DNA from 4 places in the Bradyrhizobium sp. CCBAU 45384 genome. Region 4 is predicted to be linked to each of the others. Evidence: predicted binding sites of a transcription regulator. Region 4 holds the regulator's gene; each other region holds the start of a gene.

Region 1 (5,396 bases), on a different contig from region 4:
ATCGTTGTAGGCGGGCTGCTGCTGATAGATCGGCTGCTCCGGCGCGTAGGCCGGGCCGCGACCGGGCCCGTCGCCGAACAGGAACTCGATGAAGCCGCCGCCCATATTGGCGTTGGAGGCGACGCGCACCGGCGCCGGGGCGACACGCGGCCGGTAGAGCACCGCGGGCGGATCGTTCGGCGCGCTATTGTCGAAGGCGCTGGCGCCGGTAGCGCCGACAATGAAGGCGCATGCGCTGCCGAGCAGCGCGACAGACGTTTTCTTGAACATCGACGTACTCTGTACTGTTTCGTCTAGTTGCATTCGCCGCCGAACGCGCTGGCTGATCGCGTCCTCGACGTGGTCAATAAAGAGCAAACTCCGTTTCGTTTGGTAAACAGAACAGGCGTTTCGATTCACCACGTCGCGAGCAACGCTGCAATTTCCCGATCAGCGTTTATTTTCGATGAAAGGCAAAGCCTCATGGTTAATCGTGCGTTTGCGTGCCGTCGCGCGCGGCTGCACGACAGTTCCGGACGTGAACCTCGTGTTAAATCGCTTCTGTCTACAAAGACGCGTGAGTGAGGTGGGGGGAGTATCCTGATGGCTGTTCACCGCAAGCGTTTTCGTGTCGAGGATATCGCCGGTGGCGAGATGCCGATTCTGGACATGACTGAAGAGGCAGGCCCGATGCATAGCGAAATCATGGCGGAGTTGCGCGCGATCCGCGCCCAGATGGCGCGAGGCGGCCACGCCGCGCAGCCGCAGAGCGACACCGTCGTGGCGCACGAAGTTGCCGAAACGCGCGCGCTGCTGGAGACCTATCGCGCCCAGATCGAGCAGTGCGAGAAGCTGAAAGTCGAGCTCGACCTCATCCACGATGCCATCGACCGTACCAAGCGCGAGATCGCGACCTTGCACGGCAAGAGCTTCGACGGCGGCGAGATGGCCAAGGTCAACGGCGAGCTCGGCGCGGTGGTGGGCGGCACCGAACAGGCGACCCAGCAGATCCTCGAAGCCGCGGAGTCGATCGACCAGGCGGCGAGCGCGATGTCCAAGGTGGACTCGATCGATCAGCAGAAGCGGCTCGCCGACGACATCCAGGAACGCGTCATCTCGATCTTCGAGGCCTGCAACTTCCAGGATCTGACCGGCCAGCGCATCAGCAAGGTCATGAGCACGATGAAGTTCATCGAGCAGCACATCAACGCGATGATGGAGATCTGGGGTGGCGTCGACGCCATCAAGTCCCACGTGCCGGTCCATGTCGACAACCGCAGCGAAGATGAAAAGCTGCTCAACGGCCCGAAACTCGCCGGCGACGTCGGCCACGCCTCGCAGGACGACATCGACGCGCTGTTCGACTAAGCGCGACGCGACAGAGAGAAAACAAATCGCCGGCCCGAGGGCCGGCGTTTTTTGTTGCCTTCATTTCTCTCGAACTGTCATTCCGGGGCACGCGAAGCGTGAACTATGGTGCGCATTTGCGCACCTGAGAATCTCGTCATTCCGGGTTCGGTCCTGCGGACCGCCCCGGAATGACGGAGAGGAATCACGCCCGCGGCGCGCAGCGGACGTAGACCATGTTGCCGTAGCGGGTGGCGGCGTCCTTGTCGACGAAGCGGGTGATCATGACGCGGCCGTCGAAGGAGACAATCTCGCGGTCCTGCTCGCCCGGCGTCGGGCCGGATGGGCCGATATAGTTCTTGCCGCTCGGCGAGCCCTTCAGCCGCAGTTCCTGCGGCGTGGCCTGGTCGGCCAGATGCATGATCACCCCGCCGGAGGAGCCGGCGCCGATGACGTAGGGGTTCTTGCACTGGGCCCGCGCGGCCGCCTCGGTACGGGCGCGGTCGGCCGGGTTCTGGAACGAGGCGAGGCCCCAGCGGCCGACGATCTCGTCGGCGCGGATCGAGGCCGGCATTTCCGGCGCGACGCCGGGCTCGGCCTCGGGCGCCGGCTGGGACGAGAAGGACGGCAGGCTCATGCCGCCGCCGCAGGCCCCCAGCAGCAGCGCCAGGCAAGAGGCCGCCGCCAGGTTGGTAAGCGTGCGCGCGTGAGCTGAACTGATCATGGCATTCCCCCGAACAAGACCATGGCCGCATCCCTCCCGCAGCCAAGCGCAAAACCGCAGCCAGGGCAATGACGTCCTAAGATACGCCTCTCCCCCGAACGAGCTTCCAGTGCCACCATCCTATATCCGCCTCACCAATCGCTTAACCACCTTTGCTTGACAGGATCACAGCCAAGCCATATCCCCTGCGCCCTATTAGCACTCGGAAAGACCGATTGCTAAGCGCGCCGCTCGCCCCTCGGCAAGAGGGAGAACGGCAGCGCCGCCCCCACTCACTTCCGCTGCTTATCGAAAAGCGAGCCTCCAAAGGGAAACGTCATGGCTAAGTCCAAATTTCGTCCGCTGCATGACCGTGTCGTGGTCAAACGTATCGACGCCGAGGAAAAGACCAAGGGCGGCATCATCATCCCCGACACCGCCAAGGAAAAGCCGTCCCAGGGCGAAGTCGTCGCCGTCGGCCCCGGCGGCCGTGACGAGGCGGGCAAGCTGATCCCGATCGACCTCAAGGTCGGCGACCGCGTGCTGTTCGGCAAGTGGTCGGGCACCGAGGTCAAGATCGACAACGAAGAGCTCCTGATCATGAAGGAGTCGGACATCATGGGCGTGATGGCCTAGAGCCATCCGTCTGAACGGCCGCTGAATATCTCATCGTCATGCCCGGGCAGAAGCGCGAAGCGCGTCTTCGCGCTAGATGACCCGGGCAACCATCATTCTTCGCAGTGAGATGGATTGCCGGGCCTACGCCACGCCGAAGCGGCTTCGGCCGCGCAGGCGGGTCAAGCCCGGCAATGACGAACGGAGTGCGACAGACACATCACGGATTAAGAAGGATTGCAGACAATGGCTGCCAAGGACGTCAAGTTTTCCGGAGACGCGCGCGATCGCATGCTGCGCGGCGTCGACATTCTCGCCAACGCCGTCAAGGTGACGCTCGGCCCCAAGGGCCGCAACGTCGTCATCGAGAAGAGCTTCGGTGCGCCCCGCATCACCAAGGACGGCGTCACCGTCGCCAAGGAGATCGAGCTCGAGGACAAGTTCGAGAACATGGGCGCCCAGATGGTGCGAGAGGTTGCCTCCAAGACCAACGACCTCGCCGGCGACGGCACCACCACCGCGACCGTGCTGGCCCAGGCCATCGTGCGCGAAGGCGCCAAGGCGGTTGCCGCCGGCATGAATCCGATGGACCTCAAGCGCGGCATCGACACCGCGGTCCATGCCGTCGTCAAGGACATCGAGAAGCGCGCCAAGCCCGTCGCCGCCTCCTCCGAGGTCGCCCAGGTCGGCACCATCTCGGCCAACGGCGATTCGGCCATCGGCAAGATGATCGCGCAGGCGATGCAGAAGGTCGGCAACGAGGGCGTCATCACCGTCGAGGAAAACAAGTCGCTCGACACCGAAGTCGACATCGTCGAGGGCATGAAGTTCGATCGCGGCTATCTCAGCCCCTACTTCGTCACCAACCCCGAGAAGATGACCGCCGAGCTCGAGGACGCCTACATCCTCCTGCACGAGAAGAAGCTCTCCGGCCTGCAGGCCATGCTGCCGGTGCTCGAAGCCGTGGTGCAGTCGGGCAAGCCGCTCGTCATCATCGCCGAGGACGTCGAGGGCGAGGCGCTGGCGACCCTGGTCGTCAACCGCCTGCGTGGCGGCCTCAAGGTCGCCGCCGTCAAGGCGCCCGGCTTCGGTGACCGCCGCAAGGCCATGCTGGAAGACCTCGCCATCCTCACCGGTGGCCAGCTGATCTCCGAGGACCTCGGCATGAAGCTCGAGAACGTCACGGTGAAGATGCTCGGCCGCGCCGGCAAGGTCGTGATCGACAAGGAGAACACCACGATCGTCAAGGGCGCCGGCAAGAAGCCGGACATCGAGGCCCGCGTCGGCCAGATCAAGGCCCAGATCGAGGAGACCACCTCGGACTACGACCGTGAGAAGCTGCAGGAGCGCCTGGCCAAGCTCGCCGGCGGCGTCGCGGTGATCCGCGTCGGCGGCGCCACCGAGATCGAGGTCAAGGAGAAGAAGGACCGCGTCGAGGACGCGCTCAACGCCACCCGTGCCGCGGTCCAGGAAGGCATCGTCCCCGGCGGCGGCGTGACCTTGCTGCGCGCCAAGAAGGCGGTCGGCCGTCTCACCAACGCCAATGCCGACGTGCAGGCCGGCATCAATATCGTGTTGAAGGCGCTGGAAGCTCCGATCCGCCAGATCTCGGAGAATGCCGGCGTCGAGGGCTCGATCGTGGTCGGCAAGATCCTGGAGAACAAGTCCGAGACCTTCGGCTTCGACGCCCAGACCGAGGACTATGTCGACATGATCGAGAAAGGCATCATCGATCCCGCCAAGGTGGTGCGCACCGCGCTGCAGGACGCCTCCTCCGTGGCCGGCCTGCTGGTGACCACCGAAGCCATGGTCGCCGAGACGCCGAAGAAGGAAGCCGCGCCCGCCATGCCGGCCGGCGGCGGCATGGGCGGTTTCTAAAGCCTATCCTTCCCGCTGACACTATTGCGAAGGCCGCCTCCGGGCGGCCTTCTTTTTTGCCCACACTGGCCTGCGCTTCAACCGGCGGACAAAACCCACTACGGTGGCGCGCCGATTCTGATTTGAGGATTTCGTCAATGCGCGCGCTTTTTCCGACGGCTCTCTTGGCGAGCCTGCTCGTCATGTCTCCGGGACTCGTATCAGCCCAGATGAAGCTGTCGCCGAAGGCCGCGGCGCCCGGCGGCACCGAGACGCGCTATTTCACCTCGATCGACGGGCTGATGGACGGCAACGCCGACGTCATCCTGAAGGAGACGCGGCAGGGCAAGACGGTCACCGCGGCCGTGCTCGACGTTTGCTATCCCGTGGCGAAAAATTCCGATCGCAAGGACCGCTTCGTCGTCAATCTCCAGGTCTCCGGCCAGACCTTGACCGGCACGACCACGAGCCTCGGCGCCAAGGCGCCCGTCACGGTCAAGCTCACGCGCAAGCCCACCGGCGACACCTTTGAGTTCCGCGGCCAGATCGGCGTCGGCCAGGCCGTGACCGAAGTGACCTCGCCGGACAATTCCGATCTCAGCGAGAAGGAGTTTCTGGACAACCAGACCACCGACGACGGCATTACGCCCCAACCGAAGGACTTTACCGAAGTCTCGCCGGAGGCAATCGCGGTCAAGGTCAAGCTCGATGCCGCGACCGACTTCCTGAAGAGCCTCAAGGGCCAGGACGTCGAGGTGACGCTGGCAAGCCTGACGGTCGGCTGCGACGCGCTGCGCGCCGGCGAGCAGACCATCAACATGTCGGTCGATCCGGAGCGTGCGGCCGCGCTGCTGGCAAAATTCAAGACGATGCCGGGCGTCACCGCCGCCGGCTG
Region 2 (5,396 bases), on a different contig from region 4:
AGAAAGCGATCCACGGCGTGATGGCAAGCGCGGCACCAGCTACCGCACCGCCTGCATGCGCATAATAGTTGACGTTGCCGGAGGCGCCAAAGGCCAGCGGCAGCAGTGCCGGAACACCGAAGAAGAGCGACGTCTTCAGTCGCGACATCGTCGTCTCGGCGTCCGCCTCGGGCTCGAAGCTCGCAACGAACAGCGCGGCGATGAGCCCGGTAATGGCGCCTGACGCGCCGACGCCGACGGTGCCCGAGCCATTGCCCAGCAGCGAGCCGGCCTCGCCGGCCAGCGCACTGGCAACAAAGATCAGCGAAAACCAGCCACGGCCGATCAGGCTCTCCAGCCTGACGCCGACGATGAACAGCGCAACGCAATTGCCTATGAGGTGCCACTGGCTGCCATGCAGAAGCGGCGCAAGGCCAATCCGCCACCACTCGTTTTTCCCGACAACCAGATCGTAGCCGGACGCGCCCTGTGCGATCAGCGAGCGGACATCGAGTGAGCCGTCCCGCCCCATGTCGACGGCGAGACTCCGTTGCAGCGCGAAGATCACCATCAGACAGAAAATCAGGCCGATTGTGAGGAAAGGGATATCGGAGAGAAACTTGTTGTCGCGAAAAAGCGAGCTCTCACTCGCGGTCTCATCGTCGTCCCGCATGACCGCGGGAGCGGCCGGCGTGGCGACGGATTGAAACGAGGCTCTCGAAGGTGGCGCCACGACGCCGCGCCGGCCAAAACTATTGGTCGCCATCAAAGCATGTCCCTGGTGTCACAGCCTTGAGTTGACGCCAGGGATATTTTCGATCGGGTTAGCGGGCTGCGATAGGGGCTGGTGAATTGGTCGGACTGGTAACGGCCCGGTTTCGCGGATCTGGGGCTTTTTAGGGATTGTGTCGGCGCATGCCGTAGCCCGGATGAAGTGCAGCGCAATGCGAGACCACACTCACCGCGGAGAGGCTTTCCCGGATTTCGCTCCACTCCATCCGGGCTACGAAGCAAGCTCTTTCCGTCGTCATTGCGAGCGGAGCGAAGCAATCCAGAAATGTATCCGCGGAAACAGCCTGGATTGCTTCCGCCTTCGCCAGAGGCTTCGGCGGACAAGTCGTCGCAAGAGCTCCTCGCAATGACGAGGAGAAAGCCTACGCCTTCAGCTCCACCGTCTTGAACTCCGCAGGCAGGATCACTTCCAGCAGCTCCACATCGTCAGAATAATCCAAAATCATGTGCTTGATCTTCGGCGGCTGGGTCCAGGCGCTGCCTTGCTGCATCATCGTCTCGCCTTGCCCATCCATGTAGGTCTTCACCCAGCCCTTGAGCACATAGACCATCTGGAAGTCGACGTCATGGAAGTGCAGTTTCGACACCTCGGCGGGATCGCAGGGGCCTTGCAGGCGGATCACGTGCGCTTGCGCGAGGCCGTGGGTCGCGTTGGCGATGCCGAGATCGCGGTACCTGGCGTAGGCGCGCAGGCCGTCGGCTTTGAAATCTTCCTCGCGGTGATGGCTGATGGCGATGCGCTGCTTGGGGCGGGCGGGTTTTTTCGCAGCGGCCGTGCGGGCTTTTGATTTCACCACCTTGCGCGCGGAGGATCGTGCGGCGGACTTGGCGGCGCTTCGTTTCTTCCCCACAGTCTGGGCTGCGCTGCGCGATTTTGTTGTCTTGGCCATGGGCGGCCTCCCGTTGTTGTTATGACGAGAGGCTAGCACGGAAACAGATTTCGTAGGGTGGGCAAAGCGAAGCGTGCCCACGTTCTGCATGCGATCATGGAGAGAGATGGTGGGCACGGCGCGCGAAGGGCGCGCCTTTGCCCACCCTACAAGAGCGGTGCTCTATCTCAATTCAACCGGAACACGCCGTCGATCGCGCGCAGCTCGGCCGGCTTGATCAGCTTGGAGTGCGCGACGGTCACCGAATGCAGCGGGCCGTCGAGCTTCTCGGTCCAGAACGCCAGGAAATCGGTCAGCGCCGGGAATTTCGGGAACATGTCGTAGTTCTGCCAGACGTAAGTCTGGAGCAATGACGGATGATCCGGCATCCGGTAGAGAATTTGGGCCGTTGTCAGCCCGTAGCCCAGCATCTGTTTCCTGAAGTCCTCGGAAACGCCCCCAACGCGCAGTCCCATGCCAAACCTCCTTTGCAGGAGCGCATACAGGGGGTGGCTTGATCCGTGCCCCGGGAGCCACCCGGAAACGATGCGCTCACATGAGAGAAATGTGACGCAAACTGACAATCCATCTCAAGCCCAAAAGTTTAACAAGCTGTTGAAATTCAATGCGTTAGCAGCAGAGCGGGCACCGTGCTAATACGGTCACCACGGTCATCACGGCGCCCTCGAAAAGGCGCTCCGAAATCGGTTAACGATGGGAAAGGTTTCTGGCACTTGGGCCTTCAGAGTGCCGAATTTTCTGCTAGAAGCCCTTGCCCCCGCAAAATTCCTGTCCTATTTCAGCTGCACCTGTGCTGGCACTCACTGGCACAGACTGCTAACATCTTGAAATCCTCAACTCGTGCAAATGCTTAGGAGGACTGCATGAAATTCCGTCCGCTTCACGACCGCGTCGTGGTCAAGCGCATCGACGCAGAAGAGAAGACCGCCGGCGGCATCATCATTCCCGACACTGCCAAGGAAAAGCCCTCCCAGGGTGAAGTCGTCGCCGTCGGCCCGGGTGGCCGCGACGAGGCTGGCAAGCTGGTTCCGATCGACCTGAAGGTCGGCGACCGCGTGCTGTTCGGCAAGTGGTCCGGCACCGAAGTCAAGATCGACGGCCAGGACCTGCTGATCATGAAGGAGAGCGACGTGATGGGCGTTCTCGAGGTCACCGAGTCCAAGAAGAAGGCGGCTTAAGAGCCCCTCTCCTCCCTCCAATCAACATTCCTAAGGAAAATTCCAGATGGCAGCCAAAGAAGTCAAATTCGCGGTTGAAGCGCGCGACAAGATGCTGCGCGGCGTCGACGTTCTCGCCAACGCGGTGAAGGTCACGCTCGGCCCGAAGGGCCGCAACGTCGTGCTCGACAAGTCGTTCGGCGCTCCCCGCATCACCAAGGACGGCGTCACCGTCGCCAAGGAGATCGAGCTCGAGGACAAGTTCGAGAACATGGGCGCGCAGATGGTGCGCGAAGTCGCCTCCAAGTCCGCTGACGCGGCCGGCGACGGCACCACCACCGCCACCGTGCTGGCCCAGGCGATCGTGAAGGAAGGCGCCAAGTCGGTTGCCGCCGGCATGAACCCGATGGACCTCAAGCGCGGTATCGACCTCGCGGTCGAGGCTGTGGTTGCGGACCTGCAGAAGAACTCCAAGAAGGTCACCTCGAACGACGAGATCGCCCAGGTCGGCACCATCTCGGCGAACGGCGACCAGGAGATCGGCAAGTTCCTCTCCGACGCCATGAAGAAGGTCGGCAACGAGGGTGTCATCACCGTCGAGGAAGCCAAGTCGCTCGAGACCGAGCTCGACGTCGTCGAGGGCATGCAGTTCGATCGCGGCTACATCTCGCCCTACTTCGTCACCAACGCCGACAAGATGCGCGTTGAGATGGACGACGCCTACATCCTCATCAACGAGAAGAAGCTCTCCTCGCTGAACGAGCTGTTGCCGCTGCTCGAGGCCGTGGTGCAGACCGGCAAGCCGCTGGTCATCGTCGCCGAAGACGTCGAAGGTGAAGCGCTCGCGACCCTGGTCGTGAACCGTCTGCGCGGCGGCCTGAAGGTCGCGGCCGTCAAGGCTCCGGGCTTCGGCGATCGCCGCAAGGCCATGCTGCAGGACATCGCGATCCTGACCGGCGGCCAGGCGATCTCGGAAGATCTCGGCATCAAGCTCGAGAACGTCACGCTCAACATGCTCGGTCGCGCCAAGAAGGTGATGATCGACAAGGAGAACACCACGATCGTCAACGGCGCCGGCAAGAAGGCCGACATCGAGGCGCGCGTGGCCCAGATCAAGGCGCAGATCGAGGAGACCACCTCGGACTACGATCGTGAGAAGCTCCAGGAGCGTCTCGCCAAGCTCGCTGGCGGCGTCGCGGTGATCCGCGTCGGCGGCGCGACCGAGGTCGAGGTGAAGGAGCGCAAGGATCGCGTTGATGACGCGATGCATGCGACCCGCGCGGCTGTCGAGGAAGGCATCGTCCCGGGCGGCGGCGTCGCCCTGCTCCGTGCTTCCGAGCAGCTCAAGGGCCTGCGCACCAAGAACGACGACCAGAAGACCGGCGTCGAGATCGTGCGCAAGGCGCTGTCGGCTCCCGCTCGCCAGATCGCGATCAACGCCGGTGAAGACGGCTCGGTGATCGTCGGCAAGATCCTGGAGAACAAGGCCTACAATTACGGCTTCGATTCCCAGACCGGCGAATATGCCGACCTCGTCAAGAAGGGCATCATCGACCCGACCAAGGTGGTCCGTACCGCGATCCAGAACGCAGCCTCGGTGGCGGCGCTCCTGATCACCACGGAAGCCATGGTCGCCGAGCTGCCCAAGAAGGGCGGCGCCGGCCCCGCAATGCCCCCGGGCGGCGGCATGGGCGGCATGGACTTCTAAGGTCCAACCACCTCAAGACTTGCGAAACCCCGGCAGCGATGCCGGGGTTTTTGTTTTGGACGCGGCGGCCCGACGCTGCGTCTTGTGGCGGTCTGCAACCAAAACTACAATTCCGGCGAGTATCGTTCTGATCACCTCGGCTAGCCTTACGCGGAGCCCTGACGAGAATTGCAATGTCGCGCCGTATGATCTTTCCGCTGCTGGCAGCCCTTATCAGCGTCATCGCCGTGGGCCTGTTCGTGCCAATGCCCGCAGGTGCGTCAGACAGCAACGAGGTGATCGGGAAGATGGCCGGGACATGGCCGGATTGGCTGCAGCGAGCCGAGCAATGTCCCGCCGACGCCATGCCAGCAGACGCAGGCGCGCCTGCTTTTTCCATCGAGGAATGCACCGCCGCAGTGGAGCAGTGTCTCGATCGCTGCCGCACGGGCCATGCGGGCGACTGCTACTCGGCCGCACTCGTCGTCCAGCGGACGATCAAGACCGGACCACTCTCCGATGCGCTATTTCTGAGAGCCTGTAAGCTCGGCGTTGCTTCAGGCTGCACGAATGTTGCCGCGAGCATGGAAGACAGTGGCGACTATGCCTGCCCCATTCGAACCTATGAACTGGCATGCGGCCGGGACGATCCGTGGGCCTGCACGATGATGGGCTTTCACCTGACCAGAGGTATCGGCATCGAGAGGAACCACGACCGGGCGCGGCGCCTTATGGCGAAATCCTGTCGCTTCGGCGATACCGACGAAGCCTGTGCAAACGCAAAGGCCATTCTGAAAGAGATTGGCGACTGAAGTGCGAGCCGCGGAATGACAGCCGGGTCTCACCGCACCATCTTGCCGATTCGCTCATACCGGATGCTTGATGCGCCCG
Region 3 (5,396 bases), on a different contig from region 4:
GCCGGTCAGGATCGCGATGTCCTGCAGCATGGCCTTGCGACGATCGCCGAAGCCCGGAGCCTTGACGGCAGCGACCTTCAGACCGCCACGCAGACGGTTCACGACGAGAGTAGCGAGCGCTTCGCCTTCGACGTCTTCCGCGATAATCACAAGCGGCTTGCCGCTCTGCACCACGGCTTCGAGCAGCGGAAGCAATTCATTCAGGTGAGACAGCTTCTTCTCATTGATGAGGACGTAGGCGTCGTCCATCTCAACGCGCATCTTGTCTGCATTGGTAACAAAGTAGGGCGAGATATAGCCGCGGTCGAACTGCATGCCTTCGACGACCTCGAGTTCAGTCTCGAGCGACTTCGCTTCTTCAACCGTGATAACGCCCTCGTTGCCCACCTTCTTCATGGCGTCGGAGAGGAACTTACCGATCTCCTGGTCGCCGTTCGCCGAGATGGTGCCGACCTGGGCGATCTCGTCGTTCGAGGTGACCTTCTTGGAGTTTTTCTGGAGGTCCGCGACCACGGCTTCGACCGCGAGGTCGATACCGCGCTTCAGGTCCATCGGGTTCATGCCGGCGGCAACCGCCTTGGCGCCTTCACGGACGATCGCAGCCGCAAGCACGGTGGCGGTGGTGGTGCCGTCGCCGGCGGCATCAGCGGACTTGGAGGCGACTTCGCGCACCATCTGGGCGCCCATGTTCTCGAACTTGTCCTCGAGCTCGATCTCCTTGGCGACGGTGACGCCGTCCTTGGTGATGCGGGGAGCGCCGAACGATTTGTCGAGCACGACGTTGCGGCCTTTGGGACCGAGCGTGACCTTGACCGCGTTGTTGAGAATTTCGACACCGCGCAACATCTTGTCGCGGGCATCTACGCCGAATTTGACTTCTTTGGCCGACATCATGATCTCCGTTTTCGACTGGTCAGATCCCCATGATCGCGCCTGGGCGAGCTCTCAAGGAGCGGGATTTGAACTTGCGGGCCTCATCCTGCGAGACGCCGGCTGCGCCGACGGCTCAGGATGAGGAAAACTGATTAGTGCTTAGGCAATCTTCTTCTTCGCGGCAGGCAGATCGACGAGAACGCCCATAATGTCGCTCTCCTTCATGATCAGCAGTTCCTGACCATCGAGCTTGACCTCAGTACCGGACCACTTGCCGAACAGCACGCGGTCACCGACCTGGAGGTCTATCGGAATCAGCTTGCCGGCTTCGTCGCGGCCGCCTGGACCAACCGCCGTGATCTCGCCCTGCGAGGGCTTTTCCTTGGCAGTGTCGGGAATGATGATGCCGCCAGTGGTCTTGTCTTCGGCTTCGATGCGCTTGACCACAACGCGGTCGTGAAGCGGACGGAATTTCATGCTGTCCTCCCGTTTTCTCGTTGTTGTTGCTTTGGACGAAATAGCAGTCGTGGCCAGCAAGTGCCAATCAGCACATAAGCCGCCGCCGGTGGCGTACAAGACCGTGCTGAATCGATATTCTGAGAGCATCACAAAGGCCAAGGCCGCGGCGGCTAGGGAGCCGGGATGCAAAGGTGTGAGTTCTACAATCTTCTGCTCTTCTTTGAGCTGCAGGGCCTTTTCAGAGATCCGCAGCAAGGCTGTTGCTGAAGTCTTAGATAGAGGGCTCAATGCTCGGGATGAGCTACGTTTGAAAGCTTGAAGCCAAGCCAAGCGCAAAAAGGGCGCGCGGCAGGCGATCAGCCTCGACGACGCCGGTCCGCCATCCGGCCCAATGGCGTCAACTGGCAAGGCTCCCCACTAAGCTCACAACCCCAGCCCGCGCTTTCATCCCAAGCTCCAATCGTGCCGCCCCTATCTAACTCGGTGCCGGAGATACGTTGGCCAATGCGCTTGTCGAAGACCGGTGGCAGGGGACGAGCGCAAAGCCGAGCCCCCAATCGGCGCTCAGGATTTCGAGCATGGCAAAGCGACCGCTTGCGATTGGTCGAACCCACCAGAGCCCCGGTTGTATATAAGCTTCGAACTTTTCACCGCCGATCCTCGAAACGGCGCAGAACGCGCTCGCGCGGGACGTCGGACAGGCCGTGGTGAATGCCGATTGGGACTTCCTGCGGGACACGTTCGATGTCGGCGCGCTGGTCGATCATGTCAGCGAGCTCGCGGCCAAGCCGGACTTCGTGGCCAAGCTGCACGCGTCCGCTGACAAGGCCCGCAATCAGCAGCCCCAGCGTGGCCGGCCGCCGAGGCCGAGCAGCGCTGCGAGCGAGTTGAAGACCATTCAGTTGAACGGCGGCGCCAGGGCCACTGCGGTGTAGCCTGAAGACAGTTGTTCCGGCCGGTCTTCACGACCGTTCCTGAGAGGTTCGCCTGTATCATTGATACATTCCTCGCGCGCAACAGCGGACGGGTGAGACTAGGATTTCCAAGGATTTACCGGGAATGTGGTAGCGGGGGAGCGCTACCTACGTTCCCCTCGACAGTTTTCGGCTGAGTTTATGGTGTCTGTAGCCTAGCTTGCGGGGCACTTGGCCAGTCAGGCGACAATCCCCGCTCCGGTTAAGATTTTGCTTCACGCAGGGGCACCTTCTTCCTGCATTTCCCCTTCCGCTGGACCGCTCGCCACCAGCGACGGGAACACATCGTTTCCTACGAAGCCCGCCTTGAACGCCGCAGCAATGTTGAGGATGGCGGAGCGTGCGTTACCCGGTTGCCACCGCCTAGTGTGCCCGGGCGGAAGCGGGGTTGAGAACGCAAGTTGCTGCTTCACCGCGTTGATCGATGTTGCGCCGACCAGTTCAGCGAAGCGCTCGCAGAAGGCGTCGAACTGATCGTCGAGCCCGCGCCCGGGGCGGTGGTACGTCTCCCATTCGCTGTGCGGGCCAAATTTGGCAACCAGCATCGAGTAAAACAGATCGCGGGCCTCAAAGGTCCATTTTTCATTGCGGCTCATTCAATACCTCCAATTAAATGGCGTTCAAATTGCTTTTCAGATGATGGTGATTGTCACGCTCACCCGGCGGGGCGTCGTGTTGCAGCCGGCCGCCACGATTGCCTTCACACGGTCGATCGCATCGTCGAGGCTCGCTTCGTCCCCATAATCCGCTTTGTCGTCCGCTGAGACCTCGACATCGGTGCCGTGCAGGAGCTGGTCCGTCGTCCACCGGAGTGCCTTGGCTACCGCCGCCGCATTCTCGGCTGTGGGGCGCGCCTCGGGAAGTCTGCGGTAGGCGCGGATCGTGTCTTTGCTCAAGCCCGTCCCGTCGGCGACATCTTGGTCGTCGAGGTTAAGCTCGATCATGCGGGCGGTCATGCGGCGTCCCATCGCCCCAGTGTCGGGGCGGATTGTCAGTCTCAGTTTAGCCATATCGTGCTCCGTTCCTATGTTGGTGGGGATGAGAACTCACAAATTCCACTGCCGTAGGGATCTCGCCCCATCCATTTGGGAGTATATTACCATATTGTTCGGGTCACAACCTCATTCTCTTGAGAGTGTAGCCCCCAAATTCTCCCCAAGCCAGCAGCCCGCGCGACTGGATCGACGGACACGTGACGCGCTCAATCCAATGCCTCAACGGTGCGTGTCCAACGCAGCCGACGTGCCTCGACATATTGCCGCACACCGCCCTGGTGGCGCGTCGGTTCGGGCTCTGAAGTGTACGCGGCGCGGTCAACATCAAACCGAACTGGCATGACATGCCATGGCGACCGGCGCCGTTTACTCGGGGTTGGAGAGCCTAGCGTCTCGGCTCAGCCACCCTCTGCGCCTAGGTAGCGTGACGCAGGACCGAGAATATCCTTGGTTCTTCGTCGCCGGTCGTCCCTACTTTTGGGAGATACGTCCACAACTGAAGGGACTTCCCGGTGAGTGCCGTTGAACGTGATCTCGAAGCCTATGAAGACATGCGCCGCGCTCTGACCAGTATCGCCATCGAAACAGGGGCGATCAGGATTGGCGAGGACGGCGAAACGCTGGCGTCCTGCTTCAAGGGTGAAGCCGAGCGACACGCCTACGCCAAAGCAACGTTGCTATCCCTTCGGGGGCGGTGGCCGTGCCCTATTGAGGATGTCCGCGAGACACTTCGATCAGTTTTGGACGAAGCCAGATGGGGTGATCGGTACGTCGAGCGCTATCAATACACGTTTTAGCTGGCGTCGAATGTCACGCGTGAATGAAAGCACAAACGAAGCGAAGTGGCGCGCGGAGTTCGAGGCGGACGGCGAACAGTTGGTTCGCGATACAATTTATCACGGGCCCGGCATCTACCCCGACCCAAGCGCCTTGCCGCTCTCAGGTTCCTGCGGGACAAAGATGCTGAGCGCGCAACACGGGAACGGCGCAACTCTAGCTTCGCGTTCTGGACGCTTTTGTTCGCGGCCATAGCCGCATTGGTCGGTATAGCGACGCTAGTCGTTACGGTCTGGCCCACTGCCCCCGAAGCCATTCGCCAACTCCTACGGATGTAGCGAAGAGCAATCGCCCGGCCGCATCCAAGACATGTTGCGCGTTGCGATGCGCGGATAACTTCCTTAGCAACTGATGTTCTCGCAAGGCTCGTACCGTCCGGTGGATAATTGCGTGCCTCCGCTGTCTTGCACGTCCAAATTGTGCAACATGCGGGCCTTATAAGGCCAACAACGGAGACGCGCCGTGAAGCTGTCGGACGGAGAGCGGCTGATAATTTTGATGCTTGCTGATCTATCAAAGTCCCTCAAGATCAAGGGCGAGATGGACCCTGAGTTCATCGAAAAGATGGTCATCAACAACGACCTTTGGGCCATCAACTGGAAGTATCATGGCATCCAATTCGAAAAAGGCGAAGACCCGCCAGAAGTCCGCGAGACCTGCGACATTCTCGACATGTGGTCCTTTGTCGAGGCCGGGTACAAGAAGCTCTCCGCAGCGGACAAAAAGAAGGTCAAGACGGAAGCAGCGCCCTACGGCGATGACGTTAAGTTCCACGGGTTCGATGGCAACCACGAACCGCATACGTTTATCGCAGGCGTCTTGATCAAAGACCTGGAGAGATGGTCGGAATTTAAGGGCCGTGCGCTCAACGCCCATACGCGCACAGTGGAACGTTACCCCCGAATGTGCCGAGCGTTTGAGGGAATTCGGCCGAGCCTGGATATGCGCCACCCAAGCGCGGACGAAATCACGAAGATACTGCTTGCCCAAAAGCACGGTTAAGCCTGCGGCCCGCGCCTATCGCGTTCTTTTCTCCGACCGGCACGCGGCGGCTCCATGGTGCCCCCCAAGGTGCCGTGGCATCAGCATGGGCCTTCACTTTCTCGAAGCGTTCGCGCGCGGCCTGCTCATCCTGCCGCGTCTTATCGAACGTGTCCTTAAACTGCATTGTCGTGCGTCCGCTTGTTGTTGTAGCGCGCACATTGTACGCGAGCCGGGCGCGTCGCTCAATGGAGGTGCTTCTATGCGTATACGCCAT
Region 4 (5,396 bases):
TCTGGCCGTCGGCCTCGACCCAGGCGTCGCCGTTGGAAGCCTTCACGATCTTGTACGGAACGAGCTTCTTGTCCTTCTCGACCATCGGGTCGTCGTAGCGGCGGCCGATCAGGCGCTTCACTGCGAAGAACGTACGCTCCGGATTGGTCACGGCCTGGCGCTTGGCAGGCTGGCCGACGAGGCGCTCACCGTCGTCGGTCACGGCGACGATCGAAGGCGTCGTGCGCATGCCCTCGGAATTCTCGATGACTTTGGCGTTCTTGCCGTCCATTACGGCGACGCACGAATTCGTGGTGCCGAGGTCGATCCCAATGACCTTTCCCATGGTCCTGATATCCTTCTTTTTGCGGCAGGTTGGCTGGGCCCAGAAGGCACCCGAACCGAAACCCCCTAAGATCAAACATTCGCGATATTGCGATGGTTGAGGCTCATATAGGAGGGGGGGAGGGGCCCGCAAGGACCGAACGCAACTTTGGGCCGTGAAAACATTGGGTTTTGGAAGATCGTATCCGCCCCTCCAGCCCTTGCGGGTGAGGAAATATTAACGGGTTCGGAGATCGACCGGCCGCCCGTCGCCATCAGCGGCCCGGCCCTGTTACCGGGGCGCCAAACCCGCTAAAAGGCGGCCGGCCGGACAGCTTCGCCATGGGGCTGCTTCGCGCGATAAAGCGGCCCAAAGGCCGACCATCGTACGGCCTCAATGTGAACCAAACAGAGTGCCCATGAAGCTGACCCGCTCCCTCGCTGCGCTGGCCCTCCTCGTCGCCACGGCATTTCCGGCGCTCGCCGCCGATGCCGTCTATCCGCCCGGCTTGCGTCTCGGCATGGTGCCTCTGGTCGGCCTCAGCAAGGCCAAGACCTTTCCGGGCTTCGAGAGCGAGGATGGCAGCGTCAAGGTGCTGATCACCGAGCTGCCGCCGGCGGCCTATAACGAAGTCGTCAGCGCCTTCAACGCCAATCCGGCCGGCGCCAATGGCGTCAAGCCGGACAAGATCGAGACATCAGCGGGCCTTGCGTATTTTACCACCGAAAGTGCCAAGGCTGGCGACACGCTGGTGAAGCGCTATTCGATGATCGTGCCGGGCACCGGCTTCTCCGGCTATGTCGCGGTGCAAATCCCCGAGAACGCTTCGAAGATCTACACCGACGAGGCGGTGCGGCAGATGTTTGCGACTGCCGTCATCCGCAAGGAGGTGTCGGCTGACGAGCAGATCGGGCTGTTGCCGTTCAAGATCACCGATCTCGCCGGCTTCAAGGATATCCGCACGCTGGTGCCGGGCTCGAGCATCATCCTGGCCGATGGCAATGAGAGCTCGGGCTATGAATCCAAGCCGTTCATGATCCTCGGCCTGATCGGCGCCACCCCGCAGGCCGCCGACGACCGCGCGCGCTTCGCCCAGGAGGCGGCGCTTCAAATCGCCGGCTTGCGCGAAACCAAGGTCACTATGTCGGAGCCGATCCGCATCAACGGCCAGCCGGGCTTCGAGACCCGGATCGACGGCGTCAGCGGCAGGGACAAGATCCCGGTGACGGTGGTGCAGTGGATCCGCTTCGGCGGCGGCACCTCGCTGCGCATCATCGCCAGCGCCCCGCGCGACCAGTGGTCCGACGCCTTCACCCGCTTCCGCGCCGTGCGCGACGGCATCCAGCCGAAGGGGTAGAAAACGGGGGGCTGACAGCCCAACCACTCACCAAACCCGGCCGCATTTTCGGGCTTTCGTTCGTACACGAACGGAACTAGGCTTGCCTGCATTGGATCAGGTTTTGGATCATCCTGGAGGGGAGGCGGACGATGCTTAATCGACGACAGATCTTGGCCGCGATGGGAACGACGGCGCTTGTGGCCCTTGCTCCATCGGCACTGTTTGCAGCAGCTGCGATCAAGCCGGACGACAGCTCCGCGCTGCTCGTGATCGACGTGCAAAACTGCTTCCTGCCGGGCGGCAGCCTTGCGGTGAAGGAAGGCGAGCAGGTCGTGCCCGTCATCAATAAAATGGCGAAGGCATTTTCGAACGTGGTGATGACGCAGGACTGGCACACGCCCGGCCACATCTCGTTCGCGTCGGTGCATTCCGGCAAGAAGCCGTTCGAGACCATCGACCTGCCCTATGGCAAGCAGGTGCTGTGGCCCGACCATTGCGTGCAGGGCACCGAGGGCGCCTCGCTGTCGAAGGATCTCTCGATCCCGCAGGCCGAGCTCATCATCCGCAAGGGCTTTCACAAGGACGTCGACAGCTATTCGGCGTTCCTCGAAGCCGACGGCAAGACAACGACCGGCCTTGCCGCCTATCTGAAGTCGCGCAAGATCAAGCGCGTCTTCGTCGCGGGTCTCGCCACGGATTTCTGTGTCGCCTGGACCGCGCTCGATGCGCGCAAGGCGGGTTTTGAGGTCTATGTCGTGGAGGACGCCTGCCGCGGCATCGACACGCAGGGCTCGCTGGCCAAGGCCTGGGCCGACATGGCCAAGGCCGGCGTGAAGCGGATTCAGTCGAGCGATATTGCGTTGAGCGCGTAAGACTGGACGATCGTCATTCCGGGGCGGCTCGCAGAGCCGAACCCGGAATCTCGAGATTCTCAGGTGCGCAATTGCGCACCGTAGTTCGATGCTGCGCATCGCCCCGGAATGACTTCATCGCTCAGTTCGCCTCGTTGCTGTTCGCAGCAGGCGCGGCCTTTGCGCCGCCCTTGGCGACGCCGACCAGCGCCGGCCGCAGCACGCGCTCGCCGATGGTGTAGCCGGCCTGCATGACCTGCACGACGGTGCCCGTGGGCACCGACGCATCGGGCACTTCGTACATCGCCTGATGGAAGTTGGGGTCGAACTTCTGACCCTGGGGATCGAGCTTCTTCACACCATGCTTTTCCAGTGCGTTGAGCAGCGAACGCTCGGTGAGCTCGACGCCCTCGATCAGCGCGGTCAGACCGGGATCGGCGGCGGCGCGCGCCTCGGCCGGAACGGCGTCGAGCGCGCGCTGGAGATTGTCGGCGATCTCGAGCACATCGCGGGCAAAGCCGGTGATGCCGTAGAGTCGGGCATCGGCGACCTCCTTGGTGGTGCGCTTGCGCAGGTTTTCCATCTCGGCCAGCGTCCGCAGCATGCGGTCACGGGCCTCGGCGGCTTCCTTCTGCAACGTCTCCACCGAACCCGGCTCGGGATCGTCGGGCATGATGTAGGGCTTTGACACCACGGGCTCGCCGGTCGCGGCAGTCGTGTCTTCGGGTTGCCGGGTTGGATCGGTCATCGGCTGCTTCTCGAACTCGCTCAAGGGGAGGTTTTCTGGCCCGGATATCGTGCTTCGGGCGCTGAAAATCAAGCGCCCGTGATCGGCTCAAATGCCGGTCAGCCTCCCACCAGGCGACTGACGATACGGGCGGCGTAATCCACGGTCGGGATCACGCGGGCATAATTCAGCCGCGTCGGCCCGATCACGCCCAAAACGCCGACGATGCGGCCGGCGGCATCCCGGTAGGGCGAGATGATGGTGGAAGAGCCCGATAGCGAAAACAGCTTGTTCTCGCTGCCGATGAAGATCCTGACACCTTCAGCGGTTTCGGCGCGCCCGAGCAGGTCGATCACGCCGCGCTTGGTCTCGAGATCGTCGAACAGCAGCCTGACACGCTCGAGATCCTCCAGCGCATGCAGATCTTCCAATAGATTGGCATGGCCGCGGACGATGAGCTGACGGTCCTCGTTCTCGCCGCCCGACCAGCTCGCGATCCCGGCCGAGATCACCTTTTGGGTCAGCTGATCGAGCTCGGCGCGAGCTTCCGCGAGCGCGGTTTCCAGCTCGAGCCGCGCCTCGGCGAGCGTGCGGCCGCGGATCCGCGCGTTGAGGAAATTGCCGGCTTCAGTGATGGCCGAGGAGGGAACCCCCGGCGGCAGCGTCAGCACGCGGTTTTCGACCTGGCCGTCCTCGCCGACCAGGATCACCAGCGCCTGCTCGGGTTCCAATCGGACGAATTCGATGTGCTTCAGCCGCGTATTGGACTTCGGCGTCAGAACGACGGCTGCGGTGCGGGTGAGGCCGGACAGCCGCGTCAGCGCCTGGTCCAGCGCCGCCTCGACCGATTGGGCCTGGCCGACCGAGGTCAGCTGGCTCTGGATCGACTGCCGCTCGGCCTCGTTGAGGTCGCCGACCTGCATCAAGGCGTCGACAAAGAAGCGCAGGCCGAGTTCCGTCGGCAAGCGGCCGGCCGAGGTGTGCGGCGCATAGATCAGCCCGAGCTGTTCCAGATCGGCCATGACGTTGCGGACCGAGGCCGGCGACAGCGGCATCGCGATCAAGCGGGAAATGTTGCGCGAGCCAACCGGTTCGCCAGTCGCGAGATAGCTTTCGACAATTTGACGAAAGATGTCGCGGGAGCGCTCGTTGAGCTGGGCGAGGCCTGCGCGCGGCGCGATCAGATGGATCGGATCGTGATGGGCCACAGACGGTAACTCCTCTCAGATGCACATAATTTGTCCATCCAGGACGGTTCTGACAAGCGTCGCGTTTGCGGGGTGGATATCGGGGGGTGAAAAAGCCTTGCTGCCCACCCTGACCCCACCTACAAGCACCGCGAACAGCCCTACCCCACAAGTTCTAGACCATGAGTTCTGGAGGATTTCCCATGCGGCCAAGCCGCCGTGCGCCCGACGAATTGCGCCCCGTGACGCTGGAGCGCGGCGTGGTCAAATATGCGGAAGGCTCCTGCCTGGTGAAATTCGGCGACACCCATGTGCTCGTCACCGCCACCCTGGAAGACCGCCTGCCGCCATGGCTGAAGGGCCAGGGGCGCGGCTGGGTCACCGCCGAATACGGCATGCTGCCGCGCGCCACCTCCGAACGCACCCGCCGCGAAGCCTCCGCAGGCAAGCAGAGCGGCCGCACCGTCGAGATCCAGCGCCTGATCGGCCGCTCGCTTCGCACCATCGTCGATCTCGAAGCGCTCGGTGAGCGCCAGATCACGGTCGATTGCGACGTGCTGCAGGCCGACGGCGGCACCCGCACCGCCTCGATCACCGGCGCCTGGGTCGCACTCGCCGATTGCATCAACTGGATGAAGGCGCGCAACATGGTCAAGGCCAACGTGATGCGCGACAACGTCGCCGCGATCTCCTGCGGCATCTACAACGGCACGCCGGTGCTCGATCTCGACTATGCCGAGGATTCGGAGGCCGAGACCGACGCCAATTTCGTCATGACCGGCGATGGCCGCATCATCGAGGTGCAGGGCACCGCGGAACGCGAGCCGTTCACGCAGGACGAGTTCCTGAAGCTGATCGCTCTCGCTCAAAAGGGCATCGCGCGGCTGGTGGACTTGCAGAAACTGGCTGTCGCGTAGTCAATAGGCCCATGCACCGCCGAATCACCGGAAAGCTCGTCATCGCCACCCACAATCCCGGCAAGCTCGCC

What was found. The regulator HrcA, encoded in region 4, represses chaperone genes, less so after heat shock. The targets are predictions, from matches to a motif close to GTTAGCACTCNCNNNNNGNGAGTGCTAAC.
Region 1: a site for HrcA is predicted at 2,245-2,273, ahead of XH80_RS24215 (co-chaperone GroES). Genes of this name have one in related genera too.
Region 2: a site for HrcA is predicted at 2,454-2,482, ahead of XH80_RS01305 (co-chaperone GroES). Genes of this name have one in related genera too.
Region 3: a site for HrcA is predicted at 1,390-1,418, ahead of XH80_RS29605 (co-chaperone GroES). Genes of this name have one in related genera too.

The regions. Positions count from the first base shown of each region.
Region 1 covers NZ_LBIZ01000112.1:154,235-159,630, forward strand. Annotated here, with positions in the region: gene XH80_RS24200 (L,D-transpeptidase) at 1-270, opposite strand, end outside; gene XH80_RS24205 (protein phosphatase CheZ) at 583-1,347, shown strand; gene XH80_RS24210 (hypothetical protein) at 1,532-2,050, opposite strand; gene XH80_RS24215 (co-chaperone GroES) at 2,369-2,665, shown strand; gene groL (chaperonin GroEL) at 2,891-4,522, shown strand; gene XH80_RS24225 (hypothetical protein) at 4,660-5,396, shown strand, end outside.
Region 2 covers NZ_LBIZ01000008.1:41,393-46,788, forward strand. Annotated here, with positions in the region: gene XH80_RS01290 (rhomboid family intramembrane serine protease) at 1-745, opposite strand, end outside; gene XH80_RS01295 (cupin domain-containing protein) at 1,134-1,661, opposite strand; gene XH80_RS01300 (usg protein) at 1,829-2,116, opposite strand; gene XH80_RS01305 (co-chaperone GroES) at 2,525-2,839, shown strand; gene groL (chaperonin GroEL) at 2,886-4,526, shown strand; gene XH80_RS01315 (hypothetical protein) at 4,700-5,317, shown strand; gene lepB (signal peptidase I) at 5,347-5,396, opposite strand, start outside.
Region 3 covers NZ_LBIZ01000116.1:9,455-14,850, reverse strand. Annotated here, with positions in the region: gene groL (chaperonin GroEL) at 1-891, opposite strand, end outside; gene XH80_RS29605 (co-chaperone GroES) at 1,033-1,350, opposite strand; gene XH80_RS29600 (hypothetical protein) at 2,037-2,267, shown strand; gene XH80_RS29595 (hypothetical protein) at 2,522-2,902, opposite strand; gene XH80_RS29590 (helix-turn-helix domain-containing protein) at 2,939-3,262, opposite strand; gene XH80_RS29585 (hypothetical protein) at 3,814-4,098, shown strand; gene XH80_RS29580 (YfbU family protein) at 4,601-5,140, shown strand.
Region 4 covers NZ_LBIZ01000110.1:86,892-92,287, reverse strand. Annotated here, with positions in the region: gene dnaK (molecular chaperone DnaK) at 1-325, opposite strand, end outside; gene XH80_RS21185 (hypothetical protein) at 723-1,661, shown strand; gene pncA (bifunctional nicotinamidase/pyrazinamidase) at 1,793-2,515, shown strand; gene grpE (nucleotide exchange factor GrpE) at 2,637-3,242, opposite strand; gene hrcA (heat-inducible transcriptional repressor HrcA) at 3,341-4,429, opposite strand; gene rph (ribonuclease PH) at 4,612-5,325, shown strand; gene rdgB (RdgB/HAM1 family non-canonical purine NTP pyrophosphatase) at 5,337-5,396, shown strand, end outside.